DNA from 2 places in the Pseudomonas sp. GW822-FHT02G04 genome. Region 2 is predicted to be linked to the other one. Evidence: predicted binding sites of a transcription regulator. Region 2 holds the regulator's gene; the other holds the start of a gene.

Region 1 (3,759 bases), on a different contig from region 2:
CATCTTCTCCCGGTCCAGGCGAGAAGCCTTGCCTTACTCGGCTTTCAGGCCGTCAGCGGACACCGCTTTGACGCCTTTGATTTTCTTGGCGATGGCCACGGCGGTGGTTTTCTGAGCTTCAGTCACCGCAACAGTGGACGACAGCGACACGACACCTTTGTTGGTTTCGACTTTGATGTCGGTGCCTGGGATGCCTTTTTCGGTCACCAGGTCTGCTTTGACTTTGGTCGTGATCCAGGTATCGGAAGTAGCCTCTTTGGCTTTGGTCACTTCACCGGCGGCCAGCGTCATGGGAGCCTGGGTGGTTTGGGTGGTCTGTGCAAATGCAGCGTTGACCATGGTCAGGGTCAGCGCGGTAGCAGTAGCGGCAGCGATCGCGAACTTCTTCATACGAGTAACTCCTGTTCTTCTGGAAAGTCTGCTGCGTGTCGTCTTGTCAGCAGGGTTACCTGAGAGAGTGCGAACGCTATGCCAACTGATCGATTAAAAATAAACACTTATAAATCAACAATTTAATAAAAATGACAATTTTCGAAATCATGCAAAATGCAAGAGTGCGAAATTATCGACATGCAACTTGCGGGTTTTAACGCAGGCCTAAGGCCATGAATTGTCGGGGTTTTCGTGATCATCCGAATCGCCCCCAAATGGCCAAAAAAAATGCCCCGCGTCGTGAGAAGCGGGGCATTGTTTATGCCGGGTGATATGGATCAGGTACCGGTGCAGCCTTTAGGTGCGTACTCTTGTAGAGCCGTAGTGGCGCATGTCCAGCCACCGGCGAGGGTACGCGAAAGCGTAATGGTTTTGCTGAGCACAGGCCCTGGAGCATTGAGGATCGTGCAGGCAATACTGCCCACACCGGTAGCGGTGGTACCCGATGCCGTAATCGTGCAATTACCTGTAGTCGCCGTACCGCCGATCAAAGCGAGGGTAGGATCTGTGCCCTGATTCATAATGTCTTCGAAAGGCACCTTCAGTGCCGAGATTTCTGCAAGCGCAGCGGTGACCTTCGCCCGTGATTGGTACTTCGAATACTGCGGCAATGCAAACGTCGCCAGAATCCCGATGATCGCCACCACGATCAACAGTTCGATCAAGGTAAAACCATTTTGATTTTTCATAGACAGGCTCCATGCATGAGTCGAAATCTCATGATCTGAACAGGGTACAGCACAGGTCATGCCAAGTCGTACATGCCCCTGCAGACGGGACTCGAGATCACGACAAAGATCTTTCCTACTCCCAGGATCCGCACTTTCTGACACTTTTTGTCACCTCACCTCGGCTGGTTTGGTTCCACTGCTTGACTAGGCTATAAGTCATTAACCGCCTGCGTCCGGAATCCCAATGAATGACATTGCCCTTAGCGGTCTGGCCAAGCAATTGGTATTGGCCGAGCTGATCACTGACCAAAGTGCGCAACAGGCGTATCAGCAAGCCCAACGCGATCGAATCTCGCTGGTCAGCTATCTGGTGCAGAACAAACTGCTGAAAAGCTGGCAGGTCGCCGAGGTGGCTTCGGAGCATTTCGGCATGGCCCTGCTGGACCTCAACTGCCTGGACAAAGACACCCAACCCAAGGGGCTGGTCAGCGAGAAACTGATCCGCCAGCACCACGCCCTGCCCCTCTGGCGACGCGGCAACAAACTGTTCGTGGGGGTTTCCGATCCGAGCAATCAACAGGTCATCAACGACATCCAGTTCAGTACCGGGCTGAACACCGAAGCCATCCTGGTCGAAGAAGACAAGCTCAGCGACGCCATCGAAAAATTCTTCGACAGCCACGCCACCGGCCTGGAAGAGATGGCCGATGTCGACCTCGACGGTCTGGACATCGAGTCGGTCGATGACCAGAAACAGGACGCCATCGCCGGACAGGATACCGATGACGCGCCCGTGGTGCGCTTCGTCCACAAGATGTTGCTCGATGCAATCAAGAGCGGTTCTTCCGACCTGCATTTCGAACCCTACGAAAAAATCTACCGCGTGCGGATGCGCACCGATGGCATCCTGCATGAAGTCGCCAAGCCACCGACGCAACTGGCCAACCGCATTGCTTCCCGACTCAAAGTCATGGCCAGTCTCGACATCTCCGAGCGGCGCAAACCCCAGGACGGGCGGATCAAGATGCGCCTGTCCAAGAGCAAGTCCATCGACTTCCGGGTCAACACCCTGCCGACCCTGTGGGGCGAAAAAGTGGTGATCCGGATCCTCGATCCGTCCAGTGCGCAAATGGGCATCGATGCCCTCGGCTACGAGCCGGAGCAGAAAGACCTGTACATGGCCGCCCTCAAGCAACCACAGGGGATGATCCTGGTGACCGGGCCAACTGGATCAGGCAAGACCGTGTCGCTCTATACCGGGCTGAACATCCTCAACACCGTCGACATCAACATCTCCACTGCCGAAGACCCGGTGGAAATCAACATGGAGGGCGTCAACCAGGTCAACGTCAATCCCAGGCAGGGAATGGATTTCGCCCAGGCGTTGCGCTCGTTTCTGCGCCAGGACCCGGACGTGATCATGGTCGGCGAAATCCGCGACCTCGAAACCGCCGAAATCGCCATCAAGGCCGCCCAGACCGGGCACATGGTGCTTTCCACCCTGCACACCAACAGCGCCGCGCAAACCCTGACCCGCCTGCACAACATGGGGATTCAGGGCTTCAACATTGCGACTTCGGTCAGCCTGATCATCGCCCAGCGCCTGGCGCGCAAGTTGTGCAGCCATTGCAAGAAACCCATCGAGATTCCCCGCGAGACGCTGCTCAAGGAAGGCTTCCCCGAGGAACGCATCGGCTCGTTCACGATCTATGAACCGGTCGGTTGCAATCAATGCAACGCTGGCTACAAAGGGCGAGTGGGGATTTATGAAGTGGTAAAGAACACCCCTGACCTGCAACGGCTGATCATGGCCGAAGGCAATTCACTGGAGATCGACCTCCAGATGCGCAAGGACGGCTTCAACGACCTGCGCACCTCGGGCTTGCTCAAGGCCATGCAAGGCATCACCAGCCTTGAAGAAATCAACCGGGTCACGAAGGACTGAATATGGCGGTCAAAGCAGCGAAAATCAGCGTGTATGCCTGGGAAGGCACGGATCGCAAAGGCGCGAGAATGACCGGCGAGTTGACCGGACAAAATCCAGCGCTGATCAAGGCCCAATTGCGCAAGCAGGGCATCAACCCGGGCAAGGTGCGGAAAAAATCCGCGTCCATTTTCAGTGCCGGTAAGCGCATCAAACCCTTGGACATTGCCCTGTTTACCCGGCAGATGGCGACCATGATGAAAGCCGGCGTACCGCTCCTGCAATCGTTCGAGATCATCGGCGAAGGCTTCGACAACCCGAACATGCGCAAACTGGTGGACGAGGTGAAACAGGAAGTCGCGGCCGGTAACAGCTTCGCCGCGGCCCTGCGCAAAAAGCCCCAGTATTTCGACGAGTTGTACTGCAACCTGGTGGACGCCGGCGAGCAGGCCGGTGCCCTGGATACCCTGCTGGAACGGGTGGCGACCTACAAGGAAAAGAGCGAAAGCCTCAAGGCCAAGATCAAGAAAGCCATGACCTACCCGTTGGCGGTGGTGTTCGTTGCGATCATTGTGACTGGCATTCTGCTGGTCAAGGTTGTGCCGCAGTTCCAGTCGGTATTCTCGGGGTTCGGCGCCGAACTGCCGGCGTTCACCGTGATGGTCATCGGCTTGTCGGAGTTCATGCAGGACTGGTGGTGGATGATACTCGGCGTGCTGGCCGGGGGGATCT
Region 2 (3,759 bases):
ACTGGGAAGCGTGAGCGCCTGGGCTCTGCCGAACGATCAGCAGCAGCCTATCCGCATTCAGGCCGACGACGCCCAACTGGACGACAAGAATGGCGTTGCCACCTATAAAGGTGACGTGATCATCACCCAGGGCTCGATGAAGGTCACCGGCAACACCGTGACCATCACTCGCACCCCGACTGGCGACATCGACGTGGTGACCTCGGTGGGCAACCTGGCGTACTTCGAGCAGGTGCAAACTGCTGGCGATACCAAGCCGGTTCAGGGTTGGGGCGTGACCATCCAATATCACGCCGCGCAAAATCGCGTCGTACTGATCGACAAGGCCAAAGTTGTCGACAAGGACAACAACGTCACCCAGGGCGAAAAAATCGTCTATGACACGGTCAAGAAACTCGCCAGCGCCGGTCGCGCCACGGGCAACAAGGTCACTGAATCGCGTCCGCGTATCGACATGGTGATCCAGCCGAAGAAGAAAACCGACGAGAAAACCCAGTAATGGCAACTCTGAAAGCTCAGCATCTGGCCAAGAGCTACAAGAGCCGCCAGGTCGTGCGTGACGTCAGCCTGTCCATCGACAGCGGCCAGATCGTCGGCCTGCTTGGCCCCAACGGCGCCGGCAAAACCACCTGTTTCTACATGATCGTCGGCCTGGTACAGGCCGATCAGGGTCGCGTACTGATCGATGACCTGGACGTCAGCCACCAGCCGATGCACGGTCGCGCAAAGGCAGGTATCGGCTATCTTCCGCAAGAAGCGTCGATCTTCCGCAAACTGTCGGTGACCGACAACATCATGGCCATCCTCGAGACCCGCAAGGAACTCGACAAGGCCGGTCGCCGCAAAGAGCTGGAAAGCCTGCTGCAGGAATTTCACATCCACCACATCCGTGACAGCCTTGGCATGAGCCTGTCCGGTGGCGAACGCCGTCGGGTGGAAATCGCCCGGGCACTGGCCACCAACCCGAAATTCATCCTCCTCGACGAACCCTTCGCCGGCGTGGACCCGATCTCGGTGGGCGACATCAAGCAGATCATCCATCACCTCAAGGCCAAAGGCATTGGCGTGCTGATCACTGACCACAACGTTCGTGAAACCCTGGACATCTGCGAAACCGCCTACATCGTCAACGATGGCCAGCTGATCGCTGAAGGTGACTCCGCCACCATCCTGGCCAACGAACTGGTCAAGGAAGTGTATCTGGGCCATGAGTTCCGCCTGTAAGCGCTGAGGTGCCTGACCAGTCGCCTCGGTGCTCGTCTCAATAAAAAATCAATAGTTTTTTATTGTTACAGCGCTCTAGGCAAACACTTCAGTTTCAGGCATATAATTTGCTTATGTTTGGCGCTTCGGCGCCCTGTAGTGGATGGCGCATGTGCGCCGGCGAATAAGGTGTTAAGCCCCTGCCATGAAACCATCGCTAGTCTTGAGAATGGGCCAGCAGCTGACGATGACACCGCAGCTGCAACAGGCCATCCGCCTGCTCCAATTGTCGACCCTGGACCTGCAACAGGAAATCCAGGAGGCCCTGGAGTCCAATCCGATGCTCGAACGCCAGGAAGAAGGCGACGACTTCGATAACGCCGACCCCTTGGCCGACAAAGCCGAACAGCAACCCAACGCCGACATTCAGGAACCCTCCTACCAGGAAACCGCCCCGACGGTGGATAACCTTGAGGAAGGCGACTGGAACGAGCGCATTCCCAACGAATTGCCTGTCGATACCGCCTGGGAAGACGTCTACCAGACCAGCGCCAGCAGCCTGCCGAGCAACGATGACGACGAGTGGGATTTCACCACCCGTACTTCGGCCGGTGAAAGCCTGCAAAGCCATTTGCTCTGGCAACTGAACCTGGCACCGATGTCCGACACCGATCGCCTGATCGCTGTGACCCTGATCGACTGCATCAACAATCAGGGCTATCTGGACGAAACCCTCGAGGAAATCCTAGAGGCCTTCGACCCGGAACTGGACATCGAACTGGACGAAATCGAAGCCGTCCTGCACCGCATCCAGCAATTCGAGCCCGCCGGTATCGGCGCCCGCAACCTCGGCGAATGCCTGCTGCTGCAACTGCGCCAACTGCCTGCCAAGACCCCTTGGCTGACCGAGGCCAAGCGCCTGGTCACCGATTACATCGACCTGCTCGGCAGCCGCGACTACAGCCAGCTGATGCGCCGCATGAAGCTCAAGGAAGATGAACTGCGCCAGGTGATCGAACTGGTCCAGAGCCTCAACCCGCGCCCGGGTTCGCAAATCGAGTCCACCGAAGCCGAATACGTCGTTCCCGACGTGATCGTGCGCAAGGACAACGAGCGCTGGCTGGTGGAGCTGAACCAGGAGTCGGTGCCACGCCTGCGGGTCAACGCCCAATACGCCGGCTTCGTACGCCGCGCCGATACCAGCGCTGATAACACCTTCATGCGCAATCAGCTGCAGGAGGCTCGCTGGTTCATCAAGAGCCTGCAAAGCCGTAACGAAACCCTGATGAAAGTGGCCACCCAGATCGTTGAGCATCAACGCGGCTTCCTGGAGTACGGCGACGAGGCCATGAAGCCGTTGGTGCTGCATGACATCGCCGAAGCGGTGGGCATGCACGAATCGACGATTTCACGGGTGACCACGCAAAAATTCATGCATACCCCACGGGGCATCTATGAACTGAAATACTTTTTTTCCAGCCACGTCAGCACCTCCGAAGGCGGTGAATGCTCGTCCACGGCGATCCGCGCGATCATCAAAAAACTGGTTGCTGCGGAAAATCAGAAAAAGCCGTTGAGTGACAGCAAGATCGCTGGTTTACTGGAGGCACAAGGCATTCAGGTGGCTCGCCGCACCGTCGCCAAGTACCGCGAATCCCTCGGGATCGCGCCTTCGAGCGAACGCAAGCGGTTGATGTAGAGCCACGCCACAGCGTTCCAGTGGTAGATCATCTGATCTACCGCTTTATGCACTGGCAACGAAGGAGAAGCTGTATGCAAGTCAACATCAGTGGACACCAACTGGAAGTGACCGAACCTCTTCGCACCTACATCGGCGAAAAACTCGAACGATTAGAGAGGCATTTCGACAAAATCACCAACGTGCAGGTCACGATGACGGTCGAGAAGCTCAAGCAGAAAATCGAAGCCACACTGCATATTCCCGGCAATGAAGTGGTCGCTAACGCGGAACATACCGATATGTACGCAGCGATCGACGCACTGACCGACAAGCTGGATAAACAACTCAAAAAGCATAAGGAAAAGACCCAGAGCCTCCTCCAGGGCGCTACCGGTCGTTAACACTCCCAACCCATGATCCGACTTGAAAGCATCCTGACCCCCGGCCGTTCCCTCGTGAACGTGCCGGGCGGCAGTAAAAAGAAAGCCCTCGAGCAAATTGCCAACCTCATCCATCGCGAAGTGCCGGATCTGGCCATGCAGGATGTCTTCGAGAGTCTGGTCGCCCGTGAAAAACTCGGTTCCACCGGTTTTGGCAACGGTATCGCCATCCCCCACTGCCGTCTCAAGGGCTGCGAATCGCCCATCAGTGCCTTGATGCACCTGGATGCACCCATCGATTTCGACGCCATCGACGGTGCCCCGGTTGACCTGCTGTTTGTACTGCTGGTCCCGGAAGCCGCCACCGATGCGCACCTGGAGCTGCTGCGCCAGATCGCCAGCATGCTTGATCGCAAGGAAGTGCGTGAAAAACTGCGCAGCGCCCCGAGCAACCAAGCCTTGTATCAGGTTGTCCTGGACGAGCAAAACGGTCAT

The links. The regulator sigma-54, encoded in region 2, starts transcription at its own class of promoters, with help from an activator protein. The targets are predictions, from matches to a motif close to ANTGGCATNNANNTTGCTNT.
Region 1: AC1RO5_RS10280 (pilin) is a predicted target of sigma-54. The motif match lies at 1,168-1,187, and genes of this name have one in related genera.

What each region holds. Positions count from the first base shown of each region.
Region 1 is NZ_JBXANU010000006.1:39,101-42,859, forward strand. Features, by position in the region: gene AC1RO5_RS10275 (BON domain-containing protein) at 34-390, opposite strand; gene AC1RO5_RS10280 (pilin) at 711-1,121, opposite strand; gene pilB (type IV-A pilus assembly ATPase PilB) at 1,348-3,048, shown strand; gene AC1RO5_RS10290 (type II secretion system F family protein) at 3,051-3,759, shown strand, end outside.
Region 2 is NZ_JBXANU010000037.1:23,178-26,936, forward strand. Features, by position in the region: gene lptA (lipopolysaccharide transport periplasmic protein LptA) at 1-499, shown strand, start outside; gene lptB (LPS export ABC transporter ATP-binding protein) at 499-1,224, shown strand; gene AC1RO5_RS28810 (RNA polymerase factor sigma-54) at 1,409-2,902, shown strand; gene hpf (ribosome hibernation-promoting factor, HPF/YfiA family) at 2,977-3,285, shown strand; gene ptsN (PTS IIA-like nitrogen regulatory protein PtsN) at 3,298-3,759, shown strand, end outside.